3 regions of the Rhizobium sp. ZW T2_16 genome follow, and region 2 is predicted to be linked to each of the others. Evidence: predicted binding sites of a transcription regulator. Region 2 holds the regulator's gene; each other region holds the start of a gene.
The links. The regulator LexA, encoded in region 2, represses DNA repair genes until DNA is damaged. The targets are predictions, from matches to a motif close to TGTTCNNNNTGTGTTCNG.
Positions count from the first base shown of each region.

Region 1: a site for LexA is predicted at 3,828-3,845, ahead of dnaE (DNA polymerase III subunit alpha). Genes of this name have one in related genera too.
Region 3: a site for LexA is predicted at 4,438-4,455, ahead of ACI3K0_RS02175 (putative DNA modification/repair radical SAM protein). Genes of this name have one in related genera too.

Region 1 is NZ_JBJDRG010000002.1:848,675-854,515, reverse strand. Features, by position in the region: gene ACI3K0_RS09665 (diguanylate cyclase) at 1-30, shown strand, start outside; gene dnaE (DNA polymerase III subunit alpha) at 86-3,580, opposite strand; gene ACI3K0_RS09655 (ABC transporter ATP-binding protein) at 4,538-5,224, opposite strand; gene ACI3K0_RS09650 (lipoprotein-releasing ABC transporter permease subunit) at 5,239-5,841, opposite strand, start outside.
Region 2 is NZ_JBJDRG010000001.1:238,877-244,717, forward strand. Features, by position in the region: gene kdsA (3-deoxy-8-phosphooctulonate synthase) at 1-731, opposite strand, end outside; gene ACI3K0_RS01155 (VOC family protein) at 736-1,608, opposite strand; gene lexA (transcriptional repressor LexA) at 1,807-2,520, shown strand; gene ACI3K0_RS01165 (ComEC/Rec2 family competence protein) at 2,501-5,071, opposite strand; gene gltA (citrate synthase) at 5,346-5,841, shown strand, end outside.
Region 3 is NZ_JBJDRG010000001.1:460,022-465,862, forward strand. Features, by position in the region: gene ACI3K0_RS02160 (SRPBCC domain-containing protein) at 1-393, shown strand, start outside; gene ACI3K0_RS02165 (phospholipase effector Tle1 domain-containing protein) at 507-1,355, shown strand; gene ACI3K0_RS02170 (UdgX family uracil-DNA binding protein) at 1,751-3,199, opposite strand; gene ACI3K0_RS02175 (putative DNA modification/repair radical SAM protein) at 3,199-4,431, opposite strand; gene greA (transcription elongation factor GreA) at 4,673-5,149, shown strand; gene ACI3K0_RS02185 (glycosyltransferase family 4 protein) at 5,155-5,841, shown strand, end outside.

The sequences.
Region 1 (5,841 bases), on a different contig from region 2:
AGTGAACAGCATGGAGAAAGCCGTCTCTAGGATCGGCCTCCACGAACGCTCAGCTCTTTCCGGTCAGCCAAAGTAACCGAGCCTGCTACTGGACGAGTTCGACATCCAGCACACCGGGCGCGGCCTTGAGTGCGGCTGCCATTTCCGGCGAGAGCCGATATCTCTGCGTAAGCTCCACCTCGATCTCGCGGCGGCCGTCTTCCTTGATGACAATGAAATAAACCAGGCCTTCGCCACGCATGTTCAGATGGTTGGCGACGGTCTTCAGCGGTCCTGCATCTCGAACAAAGACACGCAGTGCCTTCTGCATACGGATCGACTGTTCTTCCAGCGACTGAGCCGTCTGGATGCGCAGGCCGATGCCTTCCGGCCGCTCGTCGGCCTGGACGGTGATGACCAGCGACCTGCCGGGTTCGAGCAGGTCTCGGTATTGCGCCAATGCCTCGGAAAACAGCACCGCTTCGAACTGGCCGGATGAGTCCGAAAAAGTGATGATGCCCATCTTGTTGCCGGTCTTGGTCTTGCGCTCCTGCCGACCTGTCACCGTACCGGCCAGACGCCCGGCGGTCGCTCCTTGGCGGACAGAGGCAGCAAAATCGGCAAAGGTCTGCACCCTTAGTTTCGACAGGACGTCCTTGTAGGTATCGAGCGGGTGGGCCGACAGATAGAAGCCGAGAACCTGATATTCGCGCATCAGCATTTCCGACGGCATCCACGGATTGAATGTCGGCAGGATCAGTTTTTCGGGGCCACTGCTGGAGCCGGAACCGAAGAAATCGGACTGGCCTGAGACCTTCTCTTCCTGCGCGCGCTGCGCATAACCGATGATCCGGTCGAGACCGGCGATCAACTGGGCTCGGTCATGGCCGAAGCAATCGAAAGCACCAGCGGAAATCAGGCTTTCCAGAACGCGGCGGTTGATCTGCTTGGGGTCGATCCGCATGCAGAAATCCTCGATGCCGGCGAAAGGCTTGTCGCCGCGAACTTCCGTGATGTGCTCGACAGCCGATTCACCGACGCCTTTGATGGCGGCGAGTGCATAATAAATCTTCGCCTCGCCCGTCTCGAAATGGCGGAACGAGGTCTGAACCGACGGCGGGAAAACCTTGATACCGAGACGGCCGGCATCCTCGCGAAAATCGTTGAGCTTTTCGGAGTTGGCCATATCGTAGGTCATGGTCGCGGCGAGGAACTCGACCGGATAATGCGCCTTCATATAGGCCGTTTGGTAAGAGACGATAGCGTAGGCTGCGGCGTGAGACTTGTTGAAGCCGTAGTTGGCGAACTTGGCGAGCAGTTCGAAAATGTTCTTCGCCTGCGGCTTCGATACGCCGTTCTTGACGGCGCCATCGACAAAGCGCTCGCTCTGCTTGTCCATCTCCTCCTTGATCTTCTTACCCATGGCGCGGCGCAGAAGATCGGCCTCGCCGAGCGAATAACCCGACAGGACCTGGGCGATCTGCATGACCTGTTCCTGGTAGACGATAACGCCCTGGGTCTCCTTCAGCAGGTAGTCGATCGACGGATGAACCGATTCGACCTCCTCCTCGCCATGCTTGCGGGCATTGTAGGTCGGGATGTTTTCCATCGGACCCGGACGATAGAGCGCCACAAGCGCGATAATGTCTTCGATACAGTCGGGCTTCATGCCGATCAGCGCTTTGCGCATGCCGGCACTTTCCACCTGGAACACGCCGACGGTTTCGCCGCGCGACAGCATTTCATAGGTCAGCTTGTCGTCGAGCGGTATTTTGGCCAGATCGACATGGATGTCGCGCTTGCGGCAGAAATCGACCGCCGTCTTCAACACGGTCAGCGTCTTCAGGCCGAGGAAGTCGAATTTGACCAGACCGGCCTGCTCGACCCATTTCATGTTGAACTGGGTGACCGGCATGTCCGAGCGCGGGTCTCGATACATCGGCACCAGTTTCGACAGCGGGCGATCGCCGATGACGATACCGGCGGCGTGGGTCGAGGCGTGACGGTACAGGCCTTCGATCTTCTGGGCGATATCGAGAAGACGGCCGACGACCGGCTCCTTGTCCACCTCTTCCTGGAATTTCGGCTCTTCCTCGATTGCCTTGGAGAGCGGTGTCGGGTTGGCCGGATTGTTCGGCACCAGCTTGCAGATGCGGTCGACCTGGCCATAGGGCATTTCCAGCACGCGGCCGACGTCGCGCAATGCCGCGCGCGCCTGCAGCGAACCGAAGGTAATGATCTGCGCCACCTGCTCTCGGCCATATTTCTGCTGCACGTAGCGGATCACCTCTTCGCGGCGATCCTGGCAGAAGTCGATGTCGAAGTCGGGCATCGAGACCCGTTCCGGATTGAGGAAGCGTTCGAACAGAAGCGAGAAGCGCAGCGGATCAACGTCGGTGATGGTGAGCGCGTAAGCGACGAGCGATCCTGCACCGGAACCACGGCCCGGACCGACCGGGATATTGTGCTGCTTCGCCCATTTGATGAAGTCGGCAACGATAAGGAAGTATCCCGGAAACTTCATCCGTTCGATGATCGACAGTTCGAAATCGAGACGTTCGCGATAATCCTTCTCGGTGAAACCGGCACTCAGCCCAAGTTCTTCAAGCCGATGATCCAGCCCCTCGACCGCCTGGCGGCGAAGCTCGGCGGCTTCCTTGCGTTCGTCCTCCTCCGGATGATCACTGACGCCGGTGAAACGCGGCAGGATGGGATTGCGTGTCTTCAGGATGAAGGAGCAGCGGCGGGCGATCTCGACGGTGTTTTCCAGCGCTTCGGGCAGGTCAGCGAAAAGCTTCGCCATTTCGGCGCGGCTTTTCAGGTAATGATCCGGTGTGAGGCGAAAGCGGCTGTCGTCGGAAACGATCGCGCCATGGGCAACCGCCATCAGCGCATCATGGGCATCGTAATCAGCCTTGGAGGGAAAAAAGGCCTCGTTGGTCGCGACCAACGGGATATCGTGCTCATAGGCGAGATCGACCATGCGATGCTCATGGCGGCGATCATAATTGCCGTGTCGCTGCAGTTCGAGATAGAGCCTGTCGCCAAACAGGGTTTTGAGGCGCAACAGTCTTTCGACAGCCAGTCCCGCATGCCCTTCCTTGAGCGCCCGATCCACCGGGCCGGAAGCGGCACCGGTCAATGCGATCAGACCTGCAGTGCCAAGCTCATCCAGCCAGGAGGCGCAAATATGGGTTTCGCTTACCCCTTCGCCGCCGAGATAGGCCCGGCTGACGAGATCGACCAGCCGTTCATAGCCTTCGGCATTGGCGGCGAGGAGAACGATGGCGGGCAGCTTGGCGAGCTGGTTGCCGCGACGATCCTCTTCCTGGTCCTGCATGTCGATCGACAGCTGGCATCCAATGATCGGCTGCAGACCGTCTCCCGTCGCCTTTTGGGCGAATTCAAGTGCAACAAACAGATTGTTGGTATCGGTGATGGCGATCGCGGGTTGATTGTCCGCGACGGCCTTGCCGAGGACCTTCTTGAGCGGAAGCGCACCTTCGAGCAGCGAGTAGGCCGAATGCAGGCGCAGATGGACGAATTGCGGGGTCTCCCCGAGGATTTCGTCTGCCGATCCTGTCTTTGCCTGTTCCGCCATGTCTATCGCCGTACCTGTGATTCAATCGCTCTATTTTCAAGCGCACGACGGCTCAAGTCCAGTTTTGAATTCACCGGTCAACGGTTTTCGGCAGCGAACTCCAGAGGCGGCGGCGCCCGGTGCGGGCGCCGAAGCAAGGTTACATGGCAATCATCAACATCGACAGCGTGGCGACGAAGGTTGCGATGGACGCGAAAGCGGCAATATCACGAAGAAGGTCAGTCATCGTTGTCTCCCGTGTTCGTTATGTTTTTAATTTGTTCTCTTTTTGTACGGGAGTCAATAACAGAACAAAAAGGAAACGAATTTTGCGCCATATCCCCGCCCCGATAGTAAACACTTTCCTAAAGCGGACAGACTTGAAGGCGGATTTCGCCCTCGGTACCTGGGCTTTTTTGTTTCGGTAGGGGCACGTCGGGTGCCTCGAATTGAATTTTTTTCTATGTGACGCTCGGCGTGTCCCGTTCGGTGTGTTTTTCGGCGCAACTCCGGTCCGTCAGCGGCGGTTGGGCGTCCGGCAGGATTGTGCGACACACGCACGCCTTATTCAGGGGCCGGCCATTTCTGCGCAGCCCGTCTGATCTGCATGCATAAGGGCGGGTCACCCGGTCACTGGTTCCGCCTCGCCTGTTATGCGGACCGGTGTAGCCGAAGCGGCACGGGGCATTGTAGGCACGGGCTTTGAGTGCGGGATGGAAGATTGATAAATGGTTGGGATTGTTGGAGCGGGAGGGAGAAACGTCCCCGGGCGTGAATAGCCCCTCTCTCGCAATTTCTGAAACCTAGTCTTTGGCTAAGATTTCGACATTGCTTTCTCTCCCGCAAGGGGAGGGAAACAATCGCGGCGCTAAACAAATCAACGTCTTAGCCAAAAGGCTAAGTGCTAAACTTCTTAAGGAGAGGCAAGGTCTCCGAGCCGTTACTACCTCACAGTTGATAGCAGGAGCCAAGCAATCCTCAGAACTCCACCACTTTGCCGGCTTCCAGCGTCACACGACGGTCCATACGGGCGGCGAGTTCGTGGTTGTGGGTGGCGATCAGGGCAGCAAGGCCGGACTGGCGCACCAGGGCTTCCAGCGCGTCGAAGACGTAAGATGCGGTTTTCGGGTCGAGATTGCCGGTCGGTTCGTCGGCCAGAAGCACGCGGGGCGCATTGGCGACCGCGCGGGCGATCGCGACACGCTGCTGCTCGCCGCCGGAGAGTTCCGCCGGGCGATGTTCGGCGCGATGGCCGATGCGCATGTAATCTAGAAGCTGTGCTGCCCTCTCCTTCGCCTCGGCCTTGGACAGGCCGCCGATCAGCTGCGGCATCATGATATTCTCGATCGCCGAGAATTCCGGCAGGAGATGGTGGAACTGGTAGACGAAGCCGATTTCCGAGCGACGGATGGCGGTGCGCTGGTCGTCCGGCAAATCGTTGCAGGAGCGGCCACCGACAAAGACTTCGCCACTATCTGGATGTTCGAGCAGGCCTGCCAGGTGAAGGAGCGTCGACTTGCCTGTACCCGAAGGCGCTACGAGTGCGACGATCTCGCCGGTTCTCAGCTCGAAATCGGCGCCTTTCAGAATAGAAAGCGTCGTTTCTCCCTGGCCATAATGACGTTCGACATTTGCAAGCTTCAATACGGATTTACGCGGTGCCATGAGGTGATGGGATCCTATTCGTAGCGAAGCGCCTGGACAGGATCGAGCCTGGAAGCTCGCCATGCCGGGAAAATGGTGGCGATGAAGGATAGGACCAGCGCCATGGTGACGACGGAAACGGTCTCGCTGACACTCATTTCAGCGGGCAGTTCGCTCAAGAAATAGAGTTCCGGGTTGAACAGAACTGTGCCGGAAAGCCAGGAAAAGAACTGCCGGATACTTTCGATATTGAGACAGACGACAACCCCGAGGACGACGCCCGCAAGCGTGCCGACAAGACCGATCGCTGCCCCCGTCATGAAGAAGATGCGCATGATCGCGCCGGAACTTGCTCCCATGGTGCGCAGGATGGCGATGTCGGAGCCTTTGTCCTTTACCAGCATGATCAGGCCGGAAATGATGTTCAAGGCAGCGACAAGCACGATCAGCGTCAGGATCATGAACATGACGTTGCGTTCGACCTGCAGCGCGGAGAAGAAGGTCTGGTTGCGCTGGCGCCAGTCGGTGATGAAGATCTGACGGCCGGCGGCCTCCTCTATCTTCGGGCGCAGCTCATCCACGGCTTCCGGGTCGTTGATGAACAGCTCGATCGACTGAACGATGCCTTCGGCATTGAA
Region 2 (5,841 bases):
TCGATGAATACACCGGCAATACCCACTGCGACGGCCGCACGCGCCAGCGTTTCAACGAATTCGCGCTGGCCACCGCTGGAGCCACCCTGCCCGCCCGGCTGCTGCACCGAGTGCGTGGCGTCAAAGATCACCGGCGATCCGAGCGAAGCCATGATCGGCAACGAACGCATGTCGGAGACGAGCGTGTTGTAACCGAAGGAGGCGCCGCGTTCGCACAGCATCACGTTAGGATTACCGCTCTCGGTAAATTTCGCCTGGACGTTCTTCATGTCCCAGGGGGCCAGGAACTGGCCTTTCTTGACGTTGATCGCCCGGCCGGTCTTGGCGGCTGCGACCAGAAGATCGGTCTGACGCGACAGAAAGGCCGGGATCTGCAGGATGTCGACGGTTGGCGCAACAAGCCCGCACTGCTCTTCCGTATGGATGTCGCTCAGGACCGGGAAGCCGAATTCCTTCTTCAGGTCGGCAAAAATCTCCATCGCATTTTCAAGTCCGATGCCGCGCTTGCCGGAGATCGACGTACGGTTGGCCTTGTCAAAGGAGGACTTGTAGACCAGCCCGATGCCGAGCTTGCCGCAGAGCTCGCTCATCGTGCCGGCGATCATGAAGGCATGATCACGGCTTTCCATCTGGCAAGGCCCCGCGATCAGCGAAAGCCGGCCTGCATTGGAGAATACGACCTTTTTGTCGCCTTCGCCGACCGAAACTTCTGAATTGGGGGAGACTGCCATTCTACTATTCCTCGAAGCCGAACAAAACGCCTTGGCCGGGCGACGGCGACACGAGAACGCGACCATCCCGGCGAATGAATGCGACGTCATTAGCAGCAAGGATGATCTCTGTCACGGCCAGATCAAGACTGCGAAAGATCACGGCCTCCCCTACCAACCCGGCTGCCACCCCTTCGATAGGAAGACCGAAGTCATGCGCAATTTGCTCGCGCCTGAGAACGCGCACGGCTCCCGTTTCAGCCTGGAACACCAGTCCACCTTCAACTTCGATACCCGGCGCTCGCAGCACATTGTCAAAAAAGGCAACCGAAGCATGCGGATCATCACTTGCCAAAATGACTTCCTTCAAACCGGCAACCGAATTGGCATGGATACGCAATTCAGCCATATCCTGAGGGAAAGATACCAGCCGCTGGCAGGAGAAAGTAAAGAAATCAGCCGCACCATCCATCGCGGCAAAAGCAAGCTGGAAACGAGCTTCGACCTCGTCACCGTCCGGAGACTTTACAGCTCTGCCGAATTCGAGGGGCTCACCGCCGGAAATTCCGGCCGCGACATAATGCCGATGATCGTTCGACGCGTCTTCACTGGAGACCACGATGGCCGACAAGCCTTCACGTCCGCGGCGACCGCGATAAGCCAGATCGCGCTCGACAAAGACATTGCCTTTCTTGGCATGAGCCCCCGCCTTGCGCCTGTCCGCAACAGCCAGTGGCTCCAGATAGGTACCGTCTTCAAAAAAAACACAGGCATTGGCCGTACCGAAGGGATGCACGCCGTCAGGCGCGACAGTGAAACCCAAAGACGACAGCCGCTCGCGTGCCTTGCCGAGATTTCCAACAGGCAAAACGAGATGATCGATATTCCTAGCAGTCACACATGTCCCCCAGACTTCTGATCCGCTAGGCGTAGATTGGGCAGACCGCCGGGGAGCGCAAGTAGATTCCGACTGAGAACGTCATTCGGCATCCAAGAAACTGATTATATTGTCACGAAAATTTAAGGACTTGCGGAACACATATGGAACATATAGTGTTCGTTCTGCATTTGTTTCAAATCTGAAGGTGCGCCTCACATGCTGACTCGCAAGCAACAGGAACTGCTTTTGTTCATTCACGAACGGATGAAGGAGTCGGGCGTACCTCCGTCTTTCGATGAAATGAAGGACGCTCTCGACCTTGCGTCGAAGTCGGGCATCCATCGGCTCATCACGGCACTTGAAGAGCGCGGTTTCATTCGCCGTCTCCCCAACAGAGCGCGCGCACTCGAGGTCATCAAGCTTCCCGAAGCCTATGTTCCCACGCTGCAGCCGAAACGCGGTTTTTCACCGAGCGTGATCGAGGGAAGCCTTGGCAAGAAGCCGGCGACGCCTGCTGCCCCGCCTGTCTCCGCCAATGACAGCGCGTCTGCAAGCGTGCCGGTCATGGGCCGCATCGCCGCCGGCGTACCGATCTCGGCAATTCAGAATAATACCCACGACATTTCCGTCCCCGTAGAGATGTTGGGATCCGGCGAGCATTATGCGCTTGAAGTCAAGGGCGACTCGATGATCGAGGCCGGAATTCTGGATGGCGACACCGTCATCATTCGCAACGGCAACACCGCCAATCCGGGCGATATCGTCGTTGCACTCGTGGATGATGAAGAGGCCACACTCAAGCGCTTCCGCCGCAAGGGTGGCTCGATTGCGCTGGAAGCGGCAAACCCGGCTTACGAGACACGAATTTTTCCACCGGATCGGGTCAAGGTCCAGGGCAGGCTCGTCGGCCTCATTCGCCGTTATCACTGACACCGGAATTGTTGCCAACATCAGTTGGCGCTTCTGATCGATAATCCGTTCCTGCTTGATCTGAGACAGCAAACTGCGCCTCAAGACGGCCACTCGATTTTGGTTTGGAAATCCATTCCGGCAGATACGGGTCATAGAGATTGCGTCGCCAGTCGTATTGGCGATGAATGGTCCATGGGCGAACCGTGCCAGCCATTGCTGTCGTGACACTCCATTTTCCGGCTGCCGCCGCCCCGGAAAGATCGATTTCAATTGACCCTGTCTTGCGCAGGCTGGCGCCGCTCAGCATCGGGGTACCAGACCGACAGGAATGGAAACGCGCACGCGGCGCGATAACAAGGCCGGCAACGTCGCAAGCCGCTCCGGCATAACGGCCATCATCAACAACAACGACCAAAACACCTTCCGGTGACATGAATGCGCACCAGGCCTTGAGCTGACATGAGAATCTGACACTCCCTGCCTCCTTCATCAGTCGCTGCGCTTCGATCAGAACGTGTTCCGGAAGTCTTTCACTGGAAGAACCCGGCATATTTTTTAGAATTTCACTTTCCAACATCTCCGGCATAGCCAGCACTGGAAGCTGTCGCGCATACATCCACTGCCCATAGACGAACTCGGAGGGACGTTTCCTGTTGGCGGCAGCACGTTCTGCATCTCGATAAGCAACGAGGTTCCCATCTTCAGCGATGAGAAGACTTGATTGGGCGTGTTGCACCCCCACCCAGAACAGGGCCGCAGCGGTAAACAGGAAAGGTAAGCCCGAATAGCGAAGCCGTGTCCTGAGGAGCGTCAGTAGCAGAAAACCGCAGACCCCAAGCGGCAAAAACCAGGGGTGCTGTTCTCCGACGACAATGTCCCCGCCCCATCCCGCTACATGCTTCGCGATCAAGATGACCCATTCGAGGCTCCAGGCCATGATCCCGATGAAGGGAGCATCGAGGCCGAAGGGCATCAACAACATCGCAGCAAGCCCGGCCGGCATCACCAGGAAGCTGATGATCGGCATGGCAGCCAGGTTCGCGGCAAGCCCATAGGTGGCGACGCGATGGAAATGCTCGACGGAAAACATCGTCGTCGCAAGACTACCAATCAGCGATGTCGCGATAATGCCGGCGATAAAGCGCCAGCCAACGGCAGCCAATGTCACCAGAGGATGACGGATGGGAAATCGCTCCCGCTCTTCCGTTTCAGGGCGTCGCGACCAGGCCGCATAACCGGCCACGAGCGCAACCGTGGCAGCAAACGACATCTGGAAACTTGGCCCCAGAATTTCCGAAGGCGTCCAGATGAGGATGATCAGCGCAGACAAGGCTACATTTCGCAAACTTATCGAGGGCCGGTCCAAAAGCACGGCAACAAGTATCACCGCCATCATGATATAGGCGCGCTGGGCGGATACACCGAAGCCCGATACCAGATAATAGGCCGTAACCATTGCAAGCGCCCCGCCGGCGGCAATCTTCTTGATTGGCAGGGCCTGTGCGAGGCCAGGGAAAAGAGCAAAGACGCTACGCAATCCCACGAAGAAAATCCCGGCGGCAAGCGCCATATTCAATCCGGAAATGGCAACGATGTGAGCGAGGCCGGAGACCCGTAGCGCCTCGACTGTATCTTCGGAAATTGCCCGTCTCTCATCGGTGACAATGGCGGCGGCGAAGGCACCGGCATCACCCGGCGCAATCTCGCGAATACGATTGCCGATCTGCCTGCGCAGATCGAAGAGCCAGCGTAAGGCGAGCTGTGGCCAGCCGGTCGCCACATCCGACCCTCCAGCCTGCTGCGGAGCGCTATAGAAATACCCCACCGCACCAATGCCATCGAAATATGCCGAGAAGGCAAAGTCGTGCAGACCGGGCAAGGCCGGCCCGGAAGGCGGTGACAGCCTTGCGCGTCCGGAAATAGCTGCCCCGTTGTCAAACGGCTGATGCTGCGCCCTTGCCAGCAGCGAAACCCGGACAGGCGGGCGCCGAAGAATGGGGTTTGCTGTCTGTCGCACAGCCACGATATAACGCAGTCGCCCGGGACCGGCAGCCTCACTACGCTCGACAACGCCCATGACATCCGTTGTTACCGGTGAATCGAGAATGACCGTCGATTGCCGCCACGCTTCGATCTCGGCCAGCGCCATGCCACAAAAGCCCAGACACGCAAATGTGAAAAAGACACGCGCGCAACCATCTCTTGTTATCAACGCCAGAGCCGCCAGCACGGCAAGAGCAAGGAACGGCACCCATGCCAACGGCTCCACCGGGCTGAGGAACCACACTGCCGAACCGATGCCAATTGCAACAGGCATGAACAGAAAGCCGTGACCATGGAGGCGCTCCTCGCGGAGCGAAATTGAAAGAAATGCTCGCGCCTCCGCGAATGGCGCACCAATTCGCCTTCCGTAAGAAACCGGCGCTATCGCTGCAGTATATCGATGGGCTGCAGTTCTGATGGCCAAATCATCAGGCGCCGGTTGAAAATGCGATATCGGCTCGGCAGCAGCATTAGAGCGCCGGCTCAACGTTTTGGTATCTATCTTCTCGAAACCTTCAGCCCGCATTGAACCAGCCTGCCCCGATCATAAAATACAACCTGAGCGTTCTTTTTGAGTGCGTCAACCTGACGCATATGGGCTTGCCACCAGAACCGATTTTCTGATTGCAACAAGGGGTTGGCCACAGGGTCAAATGTCGATGCCCAATATCGTATCGCGCTGCACAATTTGCCGTCAGAACAGCTTGGCATCTGCTAAAGGATCATATAGCTAAACGTGGAACGCTTAATGCTTATGGCGCTTTTGAGGCGTCATGCCGCCAACCGGTTGGAGGATCAGAATGACGGAAACAAGCGCAACTCTCGCTCTCGGTGACAAGAAGGTCGACCTGTCGGTCAAGTCCGGTACGATCGGTCCTGACGTTATCGATATCGGCGCGCTCTATAAACATACCGGGGCCTTCACCTACGACCCCGGGTTTACCTCGACCGCTTCGTGTGAATCGAAAATCACCTATATCGACGGCGACGAAGGCGTGCTTCTTCATCGCGGCTATCCGATCGAGCAGCTTGCCGAACAGGGTGACTTCCTCGAAACCTGCTATTTGCTTCTTTACGGGGAACTGCCGACCGCAGCTCAGAAGAAGGACTTCGATCATCGCGTGACGCACCACACCATGGTGCACGAGCAGATGAGCCGCTTCTTCACCGGTTTCCGCCGCGATGCGCATCCGATGGCCGTCATGTGTGGCTGCGTCGGCGCTCTGTCGGCCTTCTATCATGACTCGACCGATATCACCGATCCGCACCAGCGCATGGTCGCTTCGCTGCGCATGA
Region 3 (5,841 bases), 220 kb from region 2:
ACGCTGTTCAGAGCTTTTTCAGATAAGACACTCTTGGAAAAGTGGTGGGGACCACACGGCTTCACCAACCGCATCGAGAAATTCGACTTCGTCGATGGCGGCACATGGGTGATCGTCATGACATCCTCCAGCGACACCGACTTCGAGAATCATTGGACGTTCGACGAGATCCTGCAGGATGAGCGTATTGCTGCGTTTCATCACGGACCGATGCACGCATTCGGCCTTGAGATCGGCTACCACGACGATGAAAACGGAACACGCCTTACCTGGCGCATGTCCTTCGAAGACACCCAGGACAATCGCGATATCGAGAAATTTCTCTCTGCCGCCAATGAGCAGAATTTAGACCGGCTGGAAACCGTGCTCTCGACCATAAAAAAGCGCCGCTGATACCAAAGCTATACGGCGATACATGCAAGGCATGTAGCGACCAAAAACAAAACCTTCAGTTGCAAATAAATAAAATGCACCCTAACTTGATTTAACTAAGTTGAGGGGATTTCATGTCGAAGAACATCGTCATTCTGTTCGATGGCACATCGAACGAGATTTCAGCGGATCGCACCAATATTCTGCGCCTCTTTGGAGCGCTGGAGCGGTCGGAACAGCAGATCGTCTATTACGATCCCGGCGTAGGCACATTCGGCGCCAGCAATGCCTGGTCGAAGGTTTATCGCAATACGATCGAGATCTGGGGACTGGCCACTGGCTGGGGCATGGACCAGAACATCAAGGAAGCTTACCGTTTTCTCATCGAGAATTACGATCCTGGGACAAAAGACACGAATGGCAGTCACACGGATCGTGACCGCATTTACATATTCGGATTTAGCCGCGGAGCGTATTCCGCAAGGGTTTTAGCTGGCTTCATCCACGCGCTCGGCCTGATGAGCCGTCAGCATCTCAACCTCCTGGATTATGCCTACAACACCTGGTTTGCGGGCGTGCATGGCGATGTCGGCGGCGGCTATCCTGAGCCGGACAGCGGTCAAGTCAAGATTCCACTCGAATGGATGATCAGAGAGACCGAACCAACGGGCTTGCTTTATCGAACCCAAACCGTTGAAGATATTGTCAAAGGACAACGTAGCAACAGATATGTCAGCCTGAACGCAACAGCAGACCTGCACGATTCCATGAGCCTCGGCTGGAAACCGCTGGAGTATCTTCCTCGTCGCGTACCTGAAAACTCATGGCGCAAGCGGGGCGATAGTCGCTCGATTTATATCCCGTTCCGGGATCGTCGTTTTATTCCAGAGAGAGCCATGCTGCACAGTTCGGTACGCATCCGTATGGAGGGCGGCGGTTATAATCCGCCCAATCTACCGAAAGACCCATTCTTTGTGGATTGATGGATACCTCTCCCGAGCTGACTGACCGGCGATTGGCCGCCTCCACTTTCGCAAAGGCGGCCTGGCCCATCATGGACCCATTCATCCGGAATAATCCCGGAGGAATTTCCACATCAGAAGTGACGCGACCGCCAGCGTCGTCCACATCGCAAAAGCAACGCAGACTGACATGATCAGACTTGCGACCCGCCTCGTCATCGGGCGGCACCTCCAGGGGTTGGTCCGGGAACAACGCTAAGGGTGAATTTTCCACCTGTCTTGAAGCACTCGACGGGAACGTTAAAAGGTAAAAACCAACGGCTGGATTTTCTCGCCGCTATGTCTCGCATTGCACCATTTACGCTCCGAAACGATACCGCAATGCAGCATGCGCCTGTTGATAACCTGATTGCAGCTCACATGAGCCGTTTCACCGACGCGAAATCCTCGCGAAAACGGGCAATCTCTTTCTCTTTCAAATCCTCATCAACAATACGCAGTAGGTAGGATGGATGAACGGTAACGAATAGCGTCTTGCCTTCTTCCATTGCGATTGGCTCGCTGCGAACATCTGCCAGCTTCTGCCGCATGTCGGTCAAAGCGAAGAGTGCCGTCGCCCCCATTGCAATGATAAGTTTCGGTTTTACCAGTTCCAGTTCTTGGCGCAGCCACCAGCGGCATTGCCGAACCTCCCCCATATTAGGCTTCTGGTGGATACGCCTTTTCCCACGTGGCTGATATTTGAAATGCTTCACTGCATTGGTCACATAAAGCCTGTCGCGCTCAATCCCAGCGAGCTTCAGCGCCTCATCGAATAGCGTTCCAGCAGGACCTACAAACGGCCTCCCCGCCAGATCTTCATGGTCGCCGGGCTGTTCGCCGACCACCATCACATCTGCATTCGCTGGCCCTTCTCCAAACACTGTCTGGGTTGCTAGGCAATGGATGTCGCAACGCGTGCAGGAGCGTGCAGCTTCGCTGACCGCAGCGAGTGTTCCCACAGCAGGAAGGGGCTGTGTCGGCACCCTCGCCGCGGCCTCCTGTATGCGATGATGGAACGGCAAAGGCTCGCTCGCCTGCTTGACGGCCATTTCAAGCACATCTGCCTCTGCTTTGGCGATCATGCCGGGAATGAGTTCCGCCTCGGGCAGGTTCTTCCAGTATTTCTTCGGCATCTCGGCCATCATCATCTTCACCTTCAATCGCGCCGGATTGAAGATGGAAGCATAATAGGTGCGCCAAAGATCATCGATCTCATCACGCAGATCTGGCCTTGGTGCAGGATCGTCGTTCACCTTCAATTCGTCGCCATCCCAGGAAGCCGACCCCTTGGGCGTGGCAATCAACCAGTCCATGTCGGTAAATCGCCGTTGAAAGAAGGGCGCCACACGAGCGACGATGAAGTGATCCGGCTCGAACCACGCCACGAAGCGCCGCCGCCCCACCTTCCCCTCCGCCAGCGGAATTTCCTTGAAGCGCACGAAAGCCGTCATCTTGTGATAGTCACGCCCCACCGACTTCGCGAGCTGACGCGCCGCGGCCACATCACGATCGGTCGCCATGTTGAGCAGACCGTGCGAATGGAAAAGCCTGAACAGCAGCCGATAGAGAAGTGCAAATCGGGTTGGATCGGAATGGCAGAGAACAGCCTCGGCCAACCGGATGAAAGAAGGCTGCACACTGATTTTCGGTGGCGGATTTGCCGGCTGCGGAAGTCTGTTGTCGTCGAAGCCGAACAGGCCGTCAGCATCGTCCATCGTCCGCCATTCGATGAATTCAGGCGTAATTCCGGCCATCATGAAACCCCGGGCCGCATCCCGCCATTCATCAAGATCGCCCCGCCCCCGCAAGGAATAGCGAAACATCATAACAGCGACAGTTGCTCCGGCTTGGGTTGAAACATGGCGCGAAGATCAGACCGGTCGACCAGCCGGTGTGGCGTCCAGCCGTCACAGATGACAAAGGGTTGTATCTTCCGGAGCGACACGTTCAGTCGCTTCAGATCATCCAGCCTGAGTTTTCGGAACCGCCGAGACGACAGAATGCCGTTGACCGCTTTGGTGCCTAAACCCGGAACCCTGAGCAACATCTCGCGATCTGCACGATTGACATCGACTGGGAACCGATCGCGATGAGACAATGCCCAGGCAAGTTTTGGATCGAGATCGAGATCGAGCATTCCACCATCACGTCCCGACGTAATTTCCTCAATGTCGAACCCGTAGAAACGATAGAGCCAGTCGGCCTGGTAGAGCCGGTGTTCACGCATCAATGGCGGCTTGATCAGCGGCAGCTTTTTCGACGAATCCGGGATGGGACTGAAGGCCGAATAATAGACACGCTTCAATCCATAACTTCCGTAAAGCCTGGCACTGGTCCCAAGGATCGTGGCATCGCAGGCACCATCCGCCCCGACGATCATCTGCGTGCTCTGCCCCGCCGGTGCGAATTTGCGCCGTCGCTTGGTCTGCAATGTCGGCTCAGCCATTTCCTCGATCTTCAGTCGCAGATTCCCCATTGAGCGACGGATGTTCGCCGGCTGCTTCTCCGGTGCAAATTTCCCGATCCCGGCGTCGGTCGGCAATTCGATATTGATCGAAAGACGATCCGCATAAAGCCCCGCCTCCTCGATCAGATGAGCAGAAGCTTCAGGGATAGACTTCAGATGGATGTACCCGCGGAAGTTATGGATCGTCCGCAACTCCCTGGCGATCCGCACCATCTCCTCCATGGTGTGATCGGAGGAGCGGATGATCCCCGAAGACAGAAAAAGCCCCTCGATATAGTTGCGGCGGTAAAATTCGAGCGTAAGCCAGATCACTTCTTCCGGCGTAAAACGTGCACGCTCCACATTGCTGGAAGAACGATTGATGCAGTAGGCACAGTCGTAAATGCAGAAGTTGGTAAGCAGGATCTTCAGAAGCGAGATACAGCGTCCATCAGGCGCATAGGCATGGCAGATACCCGATCCTTCGGTCGAACCGAGCCCTCCGCTTGCCGACGAATCACGCCTCACGGTCCCGCTCGACGCGCAGGAAGCATCATATTTTGCGGCATCCGAAAGGATCGCCAATCGTTCTTTCAGCGATTTCTTCATTGCGTATGTTCACTATATGTTCCTATCGCCACTGTCAAGAGATTGACAAACGGGCGCGGTTCACATCACATGCGGCACGCGGGAGATATGGCATGGTTTCGAAATTCCTCGTAAGGGACATCGAAATTCTGATATAGTGACCCTACATTTTGACGTTGCGATGGTTCCGAAGTTTACGCTCCGGAACCTGTTTCTTTTTGTGTTCGCGGCATCCGCGGGCACGCCCCTGAAGGACAAGAAAATGGTTGAAAAGGTACCGATGACGCAGAACGGCTTTGTCCAGCTGCAGGAAGAACTGCGCTGGAGGCAGCAGGAGGAGCGTCCCCGTATCATCGAAGCGATTGCGGAAGCGCGCGCCCATGGCGACCTTTCGGAAAACGCTGAGTATCACGCTGCCAAGGAAGCCCAGAGCCACAACGAAGGGCGCATTACCGAGCTGGAAGACCTGACAGCCCGCGCAGAAGTCATCGACCTTTCCAAGATGTCCGGCTCCAAGGTCAAGTTCGGCGCCACTGTAAAACTGGTCGACGAAGATACCGAAGAGGAAAAGACCTACCAGATCGTCGGCGATCAGGAAGCCGACGTGAAGGCCGGTCGCATCTCGATCTCCTCCCCGATCGCCCGCGCCATGATCGGCAAGGAAGCAGGCGAATCAATCGAAGTCGTTGCGCCTGGCGGCTCCAAGGCCTACGAGATCCTTTCCGTTTCCTGGGGCTGATCGCCGTGGCCGAGGGCCAGAATAACATCCATCACAATCCGGCAGTCGTCGATATCGGTGAAGTCGAGGTCATAGCACCTAACTTCAAGCGGCGGCTGTCCGGCGTCACAAGTACGATCATCCAGCTGGTTCCTGTTCAACGCGCCCTTGGCTACAAGGTGGCGGCTCTTGGACCGGGCCTGCCGGATACCATCCCGCATATCCGCTTTCGTGATCTGCTTCGGCTCTGGAGCCGTCCACGAAGCGGAAAAATGCGCGTTTGGCACGCACGCCGCAATGTCGAGATGCTGCCCGCCATTATTCTACGTGATATCCTTCGCATGCCGCTGAAGATCGTCTTCACGTCGGCTTCACAGCGCCGGCATACCGGCTGGACCAGATGGCTTATTTCGAAGATGGATGCCGTCGTGGCAACCAGCGGGCGCACCGCCGCCTATCTGGACGTACCAAACACTGTCGTTATGCACGGTATCGATACTGAGCGCTTTTCGCCGGCAAAAGACAAAACCGCCGCCCGCGTCGCGCTGGGTCTTGATCCGGACAGGAAATTTGTCGGCTGCTTCGGCCGCGTCCGCCATCAGAAGGGCACGGATCTCTTCGTGGATACGATGATTTCGCTTCTGCCCTCTCGGCCAGACTGGAGAGCCATCGTCGCCGGCCGCGCCACAGGCCCGCATCTCGACTACGAAAAG